DNA from 2 places in the Delftia sp. DS1230 genome. Region 1 is predicted to be linked to the other one. Evidence: predicted binding sites of a transcription regulator. Region 1 holds the regulator's gene; the other holds the start of a gene.
The links. Region 1 encodes NrdR, which represses ribonucleotide reductase genes. Its sites were predicted from a motif close to CACNANATNTNGTG; they were not measured.
Positions count from the first base shown of each region.

Region 2: AAN986_RS23695 (ribonucleoside-diphosphate reductase subunit alpha) is a predicted target of NrdR. The motif match lies at 3,714-3,727, and genes of this name have one in related genera.

Region 1 covers NZ_CP157763.1:1,878,460-1,885,655, reverse strand. The annotation lists gene AAN986_RS08450 (lytic transglycosylase domain-containing protein) at 430-1,350, shown strand; ZMP/ZTP riboswitch at 1,487-1,662, shown strand; gene glyA (serine hydroxymethyltransferase) at 1,697-2,944, shown strand; gene nrdR (transcriptional regulator NrdR) at 2,967-3,422, shown strand; gene aroC (chorismate synthase) at 3,489-4,586, opposite strand; gene AAN986_RS08430 (AraC family transcriptional regulator) at 4,906-5,283, shown strand; gene AAN986_RS08425 (CBS domain-containing protein) at 5,384-5,836, opposite strand; gene AAN986_RS08420 (O-acetylhomoserine aminocarboxypropyltransferase) at 5,943-7,196, shown strand, end outside.
Region 2 covers NZ_CP157763.1:5,250,229-5,257,424, reverse strand. The annotation lists gene AAN986_RS23700 (ribonucleotide-diphosphate reductase subunit beta) at 1-462, opposite strand, end outside; gene AAN986_RS23695 (ribonucleoside-diphosphate reductase subunit alpha) at 669-3,587, opposite strand; gene ampD (1,6-anhydro-N-acetylmuramyl-L-alanine amidase AmpD) at 4,117-4,758, opposite strand; gene AAN986_RS23685 (sigma-54 dependent transcriptional regulator) at 4,745-6,259, opposite strand; gene AAN986_RS23680 (ATP-binding protein) at 6,259-7,196, opposite strand, start outside.

The sequences.
Region 1 (7,196 bases):
CTGCAGGAGCAGTCGCCTCCAATATAGAAGGATGCAGGCCAGGCCTGCCAGTGCTTTTGCATTTCATTGCAATTTCATGAAGCCCTGTACAACCGCCGCAAGCGCCCCACATCGGTAGCACGCAACCTGCTCTCAAACACTCAGAAACTGTGTTTGCATCCATGGTTTGTTATTATTCATCGATCTAACAAACGCACTTCATAGTGTTGACCGTGTATTTGGTGAACTCCTAGAATCCGCCAGCGCTCGAATAGAGCGTTTTTTGTTTCTGCTGCCTCACGACTGAGCAGATCCCGCAGGCCTACAACGCCATGGTGCACCAAGCGCCAGCCTCCCGGATCCGCAGCACCCAATCCAGGGTGTCAGCCTCACCGGCCTTCGCTTCGGCGAAGGCCGTTTCGGGTTGGTGCCCCTAGAAAGGAAAAAGCTATGCCAGCGTCAGGAAAATTTTTCGCCGCCGCGCGAACGTTCGCCATCGATGTGGCCAACGGTTTTCTTGCCATCATCCACAACAGCTTCGCCCTTCTGGGCCTGGCTGTGGCCTTCCTGGCCATTACCTTGTTCGCCCGTCCCGACCTGCGCGATGCCGGAGAGAGCCAGCTGCGCTCCTGGCTGACCGCTCGCCAGATGGCCGAGCTGGGTGCGCCCGTCGAACTCGCGGCCAGCGACCGCGCGACGGCGACCAACCCGAAGAACCTGCCCAAGGATCAGGCGGCCGTGGCCTTCTGGCTCAGCAAGAAGTACCGCGTGGCGCCCGAGCCCATCGCGGCACTGGTCAGCGAAGCCTACGACCTGGGCAAGGTCAACCGCCTGGACCCGACGCTGATCCTGGCCATCATGGCCATCGAATCCAGCTTCAATCCGTTCGCGCAAAGCGCTGTCGGCGCGCAAGGCCTGATGCAGGTGATGACCACGGTGCATACCGACAAGTACGAGAACTTCGGCGGCCAGAACGCCGCGTTCGACCCCGTCAGCAATCTGCGCGTGGGCGTGCGCGTGCTCAAGGAGTGCATTGAGCGCGCCGGCTCCATCGAAGGTGGCCTGCGCTACTACGTGGGCGCGGCCAACCTGCCCACCGACGGCGGCTATGCCGCCAAGGTGCTGGCCGAGCACCAGCGCCTGCGCATGGCCGCCGGCCTGCGTGCCGTGCCGCTGATGACCGCCAAGATCGAGCAGCCCAAGCAGGCCGTCCAGATCGCAGCCACCAAGCCGGCCACATCCACGGCCGAGGCAGCCGGACCTGCGGCCTCGGCTGCGTCCGCTGGCACCCCGGCAGTGCCGGTCAGCTCGAGCAGCATGTCCGCGCGCACCGAACAGGTGGCCCTGCAGACACAGGAGCCGGCGCTGTAACCGGAACCACCGACATGGCGCACGAAGCTGGCTAAGGCCAGCTTTTTTCATGCCTGCCTGCACCCGCTGATCTGCCAGGCAGGCGGCTTCGCCAACGCCCCTCGCCTGTCTTCGGCTCCATCAGCTCAGCTACACTAGCGGGGTACGCAACTGGCGATAGGCGCAGCCGCTTCACGCACCGCTGCCGCTGACGTGGAAACCAGCAGAAGGCCTGAAAAGAACCACCTTCTGTGAACCACCGGGGAGCGTACCGCCCAGCCTCCATGCGCACGCGGGATCTGGAGTGTTCCGCCGTTCGCCTGGGCAGCCCTTGGCCTCAAGGGAATTTCAAGTTCACAGGACTGCCATGTTTCAACGCACCAATACCGTCGAGAAGGTCGACGCCGAAGTCTTTGCCGCCATCCAGGCCGAGAACCTGCGTCAACAAGAACATATCGAGCTGATCGCCAGCGAGAACTACTGCTCGCCCGCCGTGATGGAAGCCCAGGGCTCCCAGCTCACCAACAAGTACGCAGAAGGCTATCCAGGCAAGCGCTACTACGGCGGCTGCGAAAACGTCGATGTGGTCGAGCAGCTCGCCATCGACCGCGTCAAGAAGCTGTTCGGCGCCGAGGCCGCCAACGTCCAGCCCAACTCCGGCTCCCAGGCCAACCAGGCCGTGCTCATGGCCTTTGCCAAGCCCGGCGACACCATCATGGGCATGAGCCTGGCCGAAGGCGGCCACCTGACGCACGGCATGCCGCTGAACATGTCGGGCAAGTGGTTCAACGTGGTCTCCTACGGCCTGAACGCCGAAGAAGCCATCGACTACGACAAGATGGAAGCGCTGGCGCGCGAGCACAAGCCCCGCATCATCGTGGCCGGCGCATCGGCCTACGCCCTGGCCATCGACTTCGAGCGCTTCGCCAAGATCGCAAAGGAAGTCGGCGCCATCTTCTGGGTGGACATGGCCCACTACGCCGGCCTGATCGCCGCGGGCGTGTACCCCAACCCCGTGCCTCACGCCGACGTGGTCACCACCACCACGCACAAGAGCCTGCGCGGCCCGCGCGGCGGCGTGATCCTGATGAAGGCCGAGCATGAGAAGGCCATCAACAGCGCCATCTTCCCCGGCCTGCAAGGCGGCCCGCTGATGCACGTCATCGCCGGCAAGGCCGTGGCCTTCAAGGAAGCACTGTCTCCCGAGTTCAAGGCCTACCAGGAGCAGGTCGTGAAGAATGCCAAGGTCGTCGCCGAAACGCTGACGGCCCGCGGCCTGCGCATCGTCTCCGGCCGCACGGAAAGCCACGTCATGCTGGTGGACCTGCGCGCCAAGGGCATCACCGGCAAGGCGGCCGAAGCCGCGCTGGGTGCCGCCCACATGACGATCAACAAGAACTCCATCCCCAACGACCCCGAAAAGCCGATGGTCACCAGCGGCATCCGCGTGGGCACGCCCGCCATGACCACGCGCGGCTTCAAGGAAGAGGAAGCCCGCCTGACGGCCAACCTGCTGGCCGACGTGCTGGAGAACCCCAGCGACGAAGCCAACCTGGCCCGCGTGCGCGCCCAGGTGGCCGAGCTGACGGCCCGCTTCCCGGTCTACGGCGCCTGATTTGAGCGCATAGAGGCCTGCCATGAAGTGCCCGTTCTGCAGCCACCCGGACACCCAGGTCGTGGAGACCCGTGAGGCCGAGGATGGGGGCTTCATCCGCCGCCGCCGCCAATGCGGCGGCTGCGACAAGCGCTTCACCACCTATGAGCGGCCCGAGGTCAGCTTCCCCGCCATCGTCAAGAAGGACGGGCGGCGCATCGAGTACGAGCGCGCCAAGCTGCTGGGTTCGTTCAAGATTGCGCTGCGCAAGCGTCCCGTGAGCACGGAGCAGATCGATGCCGCCATCGAGCGCATCGAGGAACGGCTGCGCAACCTGGGCGAGCGCGAAGTGCTCTCCAGCCGCCTGGGCGAGATGGTGATGCGCGAGCTCAAGCTGCTCGACAAGGTCGGCTACATCCGCTACGCCAGCGTCTACCGCAGCTTCGAGGACGTGGACGACTTCAAGAACGTCATGGATGAAGTCCGCAATCCTGGCTGATCAGGCCGGCAGGACATAAGAAAGCCGCCCTTGGGCGGCTTTCTCTTTGGCGTCCTGGCAGCGCTTTCAGGGCGCCGCGGCAGGAATCGGCGCCAGGCCTGAATCGACGTCGCCGCACTGGGCGCGGTGGCGCAGGGCGTGGTCCATCACCACCAGGGCCAGCAACGCTTCGGCGATGGGCGCGGCGCGGATGCCCACGCAGGGGTCATGGCGACCCTTGGTGATGACTTCGGTGCTCTGGCCCTGGGTGTCGATGGACTCGCGCGGCGAAATGATGGAGCTGGTGGGCTTGATGGCGATGCGCACCTCCAGAGCCTGGCCCGTGCTGATGCCGCCCACGATGCCACCGGCGTTGTTGCTGCGAAAGCCTTCGGGGCTCAGCGAGTCGCCGTGCGTGGTGCCGCGCTGGACCACGCTGTCGAAGCCCGCGCCGATCTCCACGGCCTTGACGGCGTTCAGGCCCATCATGGCGTAGGCGACGTCGGCATCGAGGCGGTCATACAGCGGCTGGCCCAGGCCCACCGGCATGCCACTGGCCTGCACGCGCAGCGCGGCGCCGCAGGAGTCGCCCGACTTGCGCAGCGCATCCATGTATTCCTCGTAGCGGGACACATCGGCCACCGGCGCAAAGAAGGGATTGTTGCACACATGCTCCCAGCTCTCGAAGGGCAGCGACAGCTCGCCCACCTGGGTCATGCAGGCGCGGAACTCGGTGCCGAATTTTTCCTTGAGCCACTTCTTGGCCACGGCGCCGGCCGCCACCGTGGGCGCCGTCAGCCGTGCGGAGGAGCGGCCGCCGCCGCGCGGATCACGGATGCCGTACTTCTGGAAGTAGGCGTAGTCGGCATGGCCGGGACGAAAGCTTTGCGCAATGTTGGAGTAGTCCTTGCTGCGCTGGTCGGTATTGCGGATCAGCAAAGCGATCGGCGTGCCCGTGGTACGGCCTTCGTAGACACCCGAGAGGATTTCCACCGCGTCCGGCTCGTTGCGCTGCGTCACGAACTTGCTGGTGCCGGGGCGGCGGCGGTCCAGGTCGTGCTGGATGTCCGCCTCGCTCAGTGCCATGCCAGGCGGGCAACCGTCGATGACGCAGCCGATGGCCGGGCCATGCGATTCGCCGAAGTTGGTGACAGTGAATAGGGTTCCGAAGGTGTTGCCGCTCATAGGCCGATGATTATGCCCGGGTCGCCCCCAGGCGCCGCTCCCGCTGCAGCGGTGCATTGCGCAGGCTGCCATCTCCTGCAAAGAAACAATAAAACTATCAAATTACAAATATTGATAGCTAGAATTACAGAACATTGTTCTTCAACCGCCTGCGGACCATCCCTCAGGCACCAGCCGCAACTTGCGGGAGATTCGTGAAATGCAGACCTCTTCCGGCTCAACGCAACGCCAGGATCGCAGCGATCCTGCGAGCAGCACTCCACCGCCTTCACCCATCCTTCAACAGGATGCCGGTGACCAGAATCTTCACCCCACCCTGATGACCATGCTGCTGGTCTCAGCCAGGCCCGATGATTTCAGAACCCGCAACCGGCTTGCCCAGGCCAAGCAGTACATGCGGGCCCGGCTGGATGACCCCGAGCTCAAGCCCCTGCAGGTGGCCCAGGGCCTGGGCATGTCGCTGCGCAGCCTGGCGCGCCTGTTCGCCACCGAGGGACTGACTCCCAGCCGCTGGCTCTGGAACGAGCGCCTGGCCCAGGCCCACCTGCTGCTGCAGGCCGACAATGCGCGGCGCGTGACCGATGTGGCGATGGCCTGCGGCTTCACCAGTTTCTCGCACTTCAGCCGCGTCTTCAGGCAGGCCTATGCCGTGCCGCCCAGCGCCTTGCTCAAGCCCCGGCGCAGCAGCGTGCATTGAACGGGCTTGCGCCCGGCCGTAAAAAACCAAGGCCTGCGCCGCGTTCTGCGGTCGCAGGCCTTGCTGCATGGGCAGGGACGGTCTTGCCGCGACCGGATGATCAGTCCGCGCCCTGGCGCTCGCCTTCGGGCCAGTCGCGGATATAGGCCTTGAGCATGCGGTTCTCGAAGTTCTGGCTGTCCACCACGGCCTTGGCCACGTCGTACAGGCTGATCACGCCCATCAGCATGCGCTTGTCCATCACCGGCATGTAGCGCGCATGGCGGTCCAGCATCATGCGGCGCACCTCGTCCATGTCGGTTTCCATGGTGCAGGTCATGGGAGCGTCGTCCATGGCCGAGCGCACCAGCGTCTCGCCCACGCCGCCGTGCTTGACAAAGCCCTGGATCACTTCGCGGAAGGTCAGCATGCCGACCACGTCGCCGTGCTCCATGACCACGAGGGAGCCTATATCGCGCTCGGACATCACCTGCACCGCGCTGGCCAGGCTTTCGTCCGGCGACACCGTGTAGAGGGTGTTGCCCTTGACGCGCAGGATGTCACTTACTTTCATGCCGTATCTCCAAGATTGTCTGTGTCGCCGTGGTTGCGGCAAGCCCATGTCTGCCGGGAAATATAGCCCACAATGCCCGCTTGCCTTGACAACCATGGAGACAGGAATGCCCGGCTACTCGGATCCCGGCTTTGACACTCTGGCGCTGCACGCGGGCGCACAGCCCGACCCCGCCACCGGTGCGCGCGCGACGCCCATCCACCTCACGACCTCGTTCGTCTTCGAGTCCAGCGACCATGCGGCCTCTTTGTTCAATCTGGAGCGCCCCGGCCACGTCTACAGCCGCATCTCCAATCCCACGAACGCCGTACTGGAGCAGCGCGTCTCGGCCCTGGAAGGGGGCGTGGGCGCCATCGCCGTGGCCAGCGGCCAGGCGGCGCTGCACCTGTCGGTGGCCACGCTCATGGGCGCGGGCAGCCACATCGTGGCCAGCACGGCGCTGTACGGCGGCTCGCAGAACCTGCTGCACTACACGCTGGCGCGCTTCGGCATAGAGACCACCTTCGTCAAGCCCGGCGACATCGACGGCTGGCGCGCCGCCGTGCGGCCCAATACCAAGCTGTTCTTCGGCGAGACCGTGGGCAACCCGGGCCTGGACGTGCTCGACATTCCCACCATCAGCGCCATCGCGCATGAGGCCGGCGTGCCGCTGCTGGTGGACTCCACGCTGACATCGCCCTGGCTGATGAAGCCGCTGGAGCATGGCGCGGACATCGTCTACCACTCGGCCACCAAGTTCCTGTCGGGCCACGGCACCGTGGTCGGGGGCATCGTGGTGGATGGCGGCAGCTTCGACTGGGAAAAATCGGGGCGCTTCCCGGAGCTGACCGAGCCCTACGACGGCTTCCACAACATGGTGTTCAGCGAGGAAAGCAGCACTGGCGCCTTCCTTCTGCGCGCACGCCGCGAAGGCCTGCGCGACTTCGGCGCCTGCATGAGCCCGCACACGGCCTGGCTGATCCTGCAGGGCATAGAGACGCTGCCGCTGCGCATGGAGCGCCATATCCGCAACACCGAGAAGGTGGTGCAATTCCTGGCCAGCCATCCGCTGGTGGGCCGCGTGGGCCACCCGCTGCTCGATACCCATCCCTCGCACCAGCTCGCCAAGAAGCTGCTGCCGCGCGGCGCAGGCTCGGTGTTCAGCTTCGACATCAAGGGCAACCGCAACCAGGGCCGCAAGTTCATCGAGACGCTCAAGGTCTTCAGCCACCTGGCCAACGTGGGCGACTGCCGCAGCCTGGTCATCCACCCTGCCAGCACCACGCACTTCCGCATGAGCGACGAGGCGCTGGCCCAGGCCGGCATCGGCCAGGGCACGATCCGCCTGTCCATCGGGCTGGAAGACGCAGACGACCTGATC
Region 2 (7,196 bases), 2.9 Mb from region 1:
TTCATCCAGACCCAGCGACTCCACGATGTACTGGTAGGCGTGGGTGTGGATGGCTTCCTCGAAGGCCTGGCGCAGCAGGAACTGGCGGCACTCGGGTGCGGTGATGTGGCGGTAGGTGCCCAGCACGATGTTGTTGGCAGCCAGCGAGTCGGCCGTCACGAAGAAGCCCAGGTTGCGCTTGACGATGCGGCGCTCGTCCTCGGTCAGGCCGTTGGGGTCCTTCCACAGGGCGATGTCGCGGTTCATGTTCACTTCCTGCGGCATCCAGTGGTTGGCGCAGGTGGCCAGGTACTTTTCCCAGGCCCACTTGTACTTGAAGGGCACCAGCTGGTTGACGTCGGTCTTGGCGTTGATGATTCGCTTGTCGGCGGCGTTGACGCGCTGGTGTGTGCCGGTGGCGGGGGCAGCTCCTGCGCCGGTCGGCGTGTTCGAGAGGGTGGCGTCGTCGTCAAAGGTCAGCATTGCAATTTTCTCCGGCATGCCCTGAGGCATATGTTCAGTTCATTCGGTGCGAAAGAGGCCTCTCTTTCTGCTCCGGTCAATGTAGGACCATGGGTGGCCTGGCATGTTGAGCAGGCCCAAGGTCCATGGCGAAGATCCTGCGCATGGCGCTGGCTGGCGGGCAGGGCGCGGGGCCTGCGCCGTGGCGAGGCCCCGCGCTGCGCGGCTTACTGGCAGGCTTCGCAGCCGGGATCGTCGATGGCGCAGAACTTGATGTCCGTCGCCGGGGCCTGGGCGCGTGCGGCGGCTGCCGCGGCTTCCAGGGCGCTGGAGGTGCTCACGGCAGCGGGCTGGGCGGCAGCCGTGGGCACTGCGTTGAGCACGCGGCTTTGCACCGTGGACTTCTCGATGTTGGTGGCGCTGGTGGTGCGCAGGTAGTAGGTGGTCTTCAGGCCACGCAGCCAGGCCAGCTTGTAGGTGTCGTCCAGCTTCTTGCCCGAGGCGCCGGCCATGTAGATGTTCAGGCTCTGGGCCTGGTCGATCCACTTCTGGCGGCGTGCAGCGGCCTCGACCAGCCAGGTGGGCTCGACCTCGAAGGCGGTGGCGTACAGGTTCTTGACGTCCTGGGGCACGCGGTCGATGGGGCGCAGCGAGCCGTCGAAATGCTTGAGATCCATGACCATCACGTCGTCCCACAGGCCCAGGCGCTTCAGGTCGCGCACCAGGTACTGGTTGATGACGGTGAACTCGCCGGACAGGTTGGACTTGACCGACAGGTTGCCGAACGAAGGCTCGATGGAGGCATCGACGCCGACGATGTTGGAGATGGTCGCCGTGGGCGCGATGGCCACGCAGTTGGAGTTGCGCATGCCGTGCTGGCCGATCTTGGCGCGCAGCGCATCCCAGTCCAGGCGCGAGGAACGGTCCACTTCCACGTAGCCGCCGCGGGCCTTCTCCAGCAGGTTCAGCGTGTCCAGCGGCAGGATGCCCTGGTCCCACAGCGAGCCCTTGTAGCTGGAGTACTGGCCGCGTTCCCTGGCCAGTTCGGTGGAGGCCCAGTAGGCGTAGTAGCAGATGGCTTCCATCGACTGGTCGGCGAACTCGACGGCCGCGTCGCTGGCGTAGGCGATGCGCATTTCATAGAGCGCATCCTGGAAGCCCATCAGGCCCAGGCCCACGGGGCGATGGCGCAGGTTGGAGTCCTTGGCCTTCTGCACGGCGTAGTAGTTGATGTCGATCACGTTGTCCAGCATACGCATGGCCGTGGTGATGGTCTTGCGCAGCTTGCCGTGGTCGATGGCGCCGTTGGTGATGTGGCGCGCCAGGTTGACCGAGCCCAGGTTGCAGACGGCGGTCTCGGTGTCGCTGGTGTTCAGCGTGATCTCGGTGCACAGGTTGGACGAGTGCACCACGCCGGCGTGCTGCTGGGGCGAGCGCACGTTGCAGGGGTCCTTGAAGGTGACCCAGGGGTGGCCGGTCTCGAACAGCATGGACAGCATCTTGCGCCACAGGTCCACGGCCGGGATGCGCTTGAACAGCTTGAGCTCGCCGGTGTCGGCCTTGGTTTCGTAGGCCGTGTAGGCGCGCTCGAAGGCTGCGCCGAAGAGGTCGTGCAGGTCGCCGACATCGGAGGGCGAGAACAGGGTCCACTGGCCCTTTTCCATGACGCGCTTCATGAACAGGTCGGGAATCCAGTTCGCCGTGTTCATGTCGTGCGTGCGGCGGCGGTCGTCGCCCGTGTTCTTGCGCAGCTCGAGGAATTCCTCGATGTCCAGGTGCCAGGTCTCCAGGTACGTGCAGACGGCGCCCTTGCGCTTGCCGCCCTGGTTCACGGCCACGGCCGTGTCGTTGACCACCTTGAGGAAGGGCACCACGCCCTGCGACTCGCCGTTCGTGCCCTTGATGCGCGAACCCAGGGCGCGCACGCGCGTCCAGTCGTTGCCCAGGCCGCCGGCGAACTTGGACAGCAGAGCGTTTTCCTTGATCGACTCATAGATGCCGTCCAGATCGTCGGGCACCGTGGTCAGGTAGCACGAAGACAGCTGCGAGCGCAGCGTGCCGCTGTTGAACAGCGTGGGCGTGCTGCTCATGAAGTCGAAGGAAGACAGCAGTTCGTAGAACTCGATGGCGCGCGCGTTGCGGTCCTCTTCCTGCAGCGCCAGGCCCATGGCCACGCGCATGAAGAAGGACTGGGGCAGCTCGATGCGCGTCTTGCGCACGTGCAGGAAGTAGCGGTCGTACAGGGTCTGCAGGCCCAGGTAGTCGAACTGCTCGTCGCGCTCGGCCTTGAGGGCGGCAGCCAGGCGGGGCAGGTCGTAGTTCAGCAGCTCGGGGTTGAGCAGCTCGTTGTCCACGCCCTTCTGGATGAAGCCGGGGAAGTAGGCGGCGTAGGCCGACTGGATGTCGGCAGGCTGCACGTCATGGCCCATGACCTCGCGCACGATGGTGTGCAGCAGCAGGCGGGCGGTGACGTAGGTGTAGTCGGGGTCCTTTTCGATCAGCGTGCGCGCGGCCAGGATGGAGGCCTTGAAGACTTCTTCGATCGGCACGCCGTCGTACAGGTTGCGCAGCGTCTCGGCAACGATGGGCGCGGCCTGGATGTCGGCATTGAGGTTGCGGCAGGAGGCCTCGATCAGGGCCAGCAGGCGGGCCTGGTCCAGCGGAACGCGCTGGCCATTGTCGGTCACATGCAGCACGGGGGCGGGCGCGGCCGCAGCGGCGGCAGCGGCCTCGGCGGCCTTCTTCTGCTCGGCACGCTCCTGGTTGCGGCGGTCGCGGTACAGCACATAGGCGCGCGCCACGTCGTGGTGGCCGCCGCGCATCAGGCCCAGCTCGACCTGGTCCTGCACGTCTTCAATATGGAAGGTGCCGCCGCCCGGACGCGAGCGCAGCAGGGCGCGCACCACGGCCTGGGTGAGCTCGTCCACGGTCTCGCGCACGCTGGCGGAGGCAGCGCCCTGGGCGCCGCGCACGGCCAGGAAGGCCTTGGTCAGCGCGACGGCGATCTTTTGCGGGGTGAAGGGCACCACGTCGCCGCTGCGGCGGATGATCTGGTAGCCGTCCTGCACGGACAGGTGATGGGCGGAGGAAGGATTGGCAGCATCACCGTGCGCAGCGGGAGCCAAAGAATTCAGTGCTTCTTGCATGAGTTTCCTCAACGGGTGTTTGTGGATAGAACGGACGCGGACCTGCACTGGGGGCAGGCTTGCTGGGAGATGGAATCGATGGCCGGATGTGCACACCGTTTTCACAGGGTGTGCACAGCTTGTGAACACTAGATATGGTGTCCGGCGTGCTCTCAGGCACTACCTGTAGTGTATCGCCGTCTCATGTACACGGGGTACTCACGGCCGGAAAACCGCTGTTTGCGCTGCGCCAAAACAGTGCCCAGCATGCAAGCCCATAGCAGCAGATCACCGCTGCGCGGTGGCTGGCGGGCGATGGCCTGTCGCAAGCCGCTACAGCCTTGCCGCTGCGCCGGTCGGACCGCCGAAAGCCCCATGAACAGTGGGGCTGCGACACATGCGTGAATTTGTAAAAAAAGATCAGGCCGGCCCGGCGTGCGCCTGCGCGCCACATGGGTTGCTTTCTGGATTGACAGCGCACTTTTCCTGGGCCTGTGGACAAGCCGGCCTGCGTGCAAGGCCTGGCGCAGTCCGGCAGGAGGGTGTGTGCTTACGTGGAGGGCTGGCCGGCGCGGGGCGGCAGCTGCCAGTTCGCCGTGGCCTGGTGACGGGACAGCAGCCCGCGCAGCCGGGGCCAGTCGAAGCCGGGGCCGGGATCGCGTTTGCGGCCGGGCGCAATGTGCTCATGGCCTGCGAGATGGGCGACGGGGTAGCGTGCGGCGATGGCTTCGCACAGGTTCTCCAGGGCCGCATATTGCGCCGGCTCGAACGGCAGTCCCTCCAGGCCCTCCAGCTCTATGCCGATGGAGTCGTCGTTGCAGCGATCCTTGCCGCGCCAGCTGGAGGCGCCCGCATGCCAGGCGCGCGCGTCACAGTCCACAAATTGCCAGACCTCGCCCAGGCGCGTGACGAAGAAATGGGCCGACACCTCCAGGCCGCGTATGCCCTGGTAGTAAGGATGGGCGTCCCAGTCGAGCTGGTTGGTGAACAGTTGCTGGACCGCCCCCGTGCCGTACTCGCCGGGGGGCAGGCTGATGGAGTGCACGACGACCAGATCGACCAGGGCCTGGGCCGGGCGCTCGCCGAAGTTGGGCGAGGGCAGGTGGCGTGCCTGTTGCAGCCAGCCGCCTTGCCAGGTCCAGGCAGGGCCCATGGTCGTGGTGGCTGGTGCCTGCGGATCAGGCTTCGCCATGGCCGCCTCCGTCCGCCTCGGCGCTGGCGTCGCCGGGCAGGGCGATGTTCAGCCGGTCGATGCGGTAGCGGATCTGGCGCAGGCTCAGCCCCAGGCGCGCGGCCGTGGCCGTGCGGTTGAAGCCGTTTTCCTGCAGCGCCTGCACCAGGATGCCGCGCTCGCGCTCGTCCAGCCAGGCCTGCAGGTCGCGGGGCAGCTCCATGTCGGCAGGCTCCGGCGGCGGTGCGGCGCCGTCGTGCGCCTGGGTCTGCGTCGATGCGGGTGGAGCCGGCGGAGTGCCGCAGGGCAGCTGCATCTCGGGGTCTATGCGCAGCGGCCCTTCCTCGCCCAGCGTGATGGCGCGGTGCAGCAGGTTCTCCAGTTCACGCACATTGCCGGGCAGGGGCAGGCGGGCGATCTGCTCCAGGGAACGCTCGTCGATCTCGGGCATGGGCAGGCCCGACTCCTGCGACAGCCGTGCCAGCAATGCACGGCACAGCGCGGGCAGGTCCTCGCGGCGCTCGCGCAGCGGCGGAAGAAGTACTTCGATGACGTTGAGGCGGTAGTACAGGTCCTGGCGAAAACGTCCTGCCTGCACGTCGGCGGCCAGGTCGCGGTGGGTGGCGCTGACGATGCGCACGTCGGCTGCTTCCTCCTGCGCCGAGCCCAGGGGGCGCACGCGGCGTTCCTGGATGGCGCGCAGCAGCTTGGCCTGCATGGGCAGCGGCAGGTCGCCGATTTCGTCGAGGAACAGGGTGCCGCCGCGTGCCGCCTGGAAATAGCCGTCGCGGTCCTGGGTGGCTCCGGTATAGGAGCCCTTGCGGGCGCCGAAGAACTCGGCCTCCAGCAGGTTTTCGGGGATGGCGCCGCAGTTCACGGCCACCATGGGGCCGTGGGCGCGCTGGCTGCAGGCGTGCAGGGCGCGCGCCACCAGTTCCTTGCCCGTGCCCGACTCGCCGTGCACCAGCACCGGCGCCATGCCGCGCGCCACCTTGGCAATGCGCTGCTTGACGGCCTGCATGGCGGGCGACTCCCCAACCATGGCGTCGAGCGCCCCGCCGCCGCTGAGCACGGGGCTTGCGGCCGACGCCGCCGAGGGGCTGCGCGCCGGCATCACGCCGGGGGGCGACACGCCGCCCACGCCCTGGGCGGCCGAGGCCACGACCAGGCGGAACTGCTTGAGGTCCACGGGCTTGGTCAGATAGTCGAAGGCGCCCGAGCGCAGGGCTTCGACGGCATTTTCGGCCGAGCCGTAGGCGGTCATGACCACGCAGCGTTCTCGCCGCTGCTGGTTGCGCAGGTCCTGCAGCAGCTCCATTCCCATGCCGTCGGGCAGGCGCATGTCGGTGATGACCACGTCGAAGCGCTGGGTCTGCAGCTGTTCGCGCGCCTCGCCCACGCTGGCGGCGGTTTCCACGCGGTAGCCTTCGCGCAGCAGGGTCAGTTCATAGAGGGTGCGCAGATCCGGCTCGTCGTCCACGACAAGAATCGATGCGGCAGCGGGCAGGGAGTTCAAGGGCATCACACCACAATCTGGTCAAACAGGGAGGCCGGCAGAGCCGATGCGGCGCCGGCGCGGAACACGATGCTGAAGGCATTGCCCTCGACAGGGCCGTGCGGCGCGGGCCGCGACAGCCGCTGGTAGCTGATGCCTGCATCGTAGCGCTGGCACAGCTCGCGGCAGATGTACAGGCCCAGGCCGCTGGAGCGGCTTTCCGACGAGAAGAAGGGCTCGAACAGATGGCGCTGCACCGTGGGCTCCAGTGCGGCGCCGTCGCTCCAGACCTGCAGCCAGATCTGGCCTGCGGCCGGCGCGCCGGTCAGCACCTGCAGCGTATGCGGCTGCTGGGCGTTGCTGCGGTAGCGCTGGGCGTTGTCCAGCAGGTTCACCAGGATGCGGCGCAGGTGCTCGCCGTCGAACACCACGGTCCTTGCGCGCGCGTCCAGCAGCAGCTGGATGCTGCGCGCAGGCTGGTCCTGGGCCTGCCACTCCTGGCAGGCCTGGGCCACATGCTGGTCCAGGTCCAGCAGGCCGGCGTGGGCCTCGCCAATGTGCTGCTGGGCCCGCGCGATGTTGAGCACGTCCTCGACGGTGCGCGCCAGCCGCTCGGCGTTCTGGCCCACGATGCGGCACAGCTGCTGCTGGGCCGGGTTCTGCGCCAGATCTTCTGCCAGCAGGGCGTTGGCCTGGGTGATGGCGGCCAGCGGATTGCGGATCTCATGGGCCACGGCGGCGGACATGCGGCCCATGGAGGCCAGCTTTTCCGTGCGCAGCCGCGCCTCCAATTCGCGCAGGTCGTGCAGAAAGACCACGCACAGCTGCTGCAGCAGCGCGGGCTCGGCGGCATCGGTGGCGTCGGACGGGGTGGCGACCTCGGTCAGCCAGGTGCGCAGATGCAGTCCCGTCATGCCTTCCTGGCCGATGGACTGCAGATGGATGGCGGCCGATATCGGCAGGT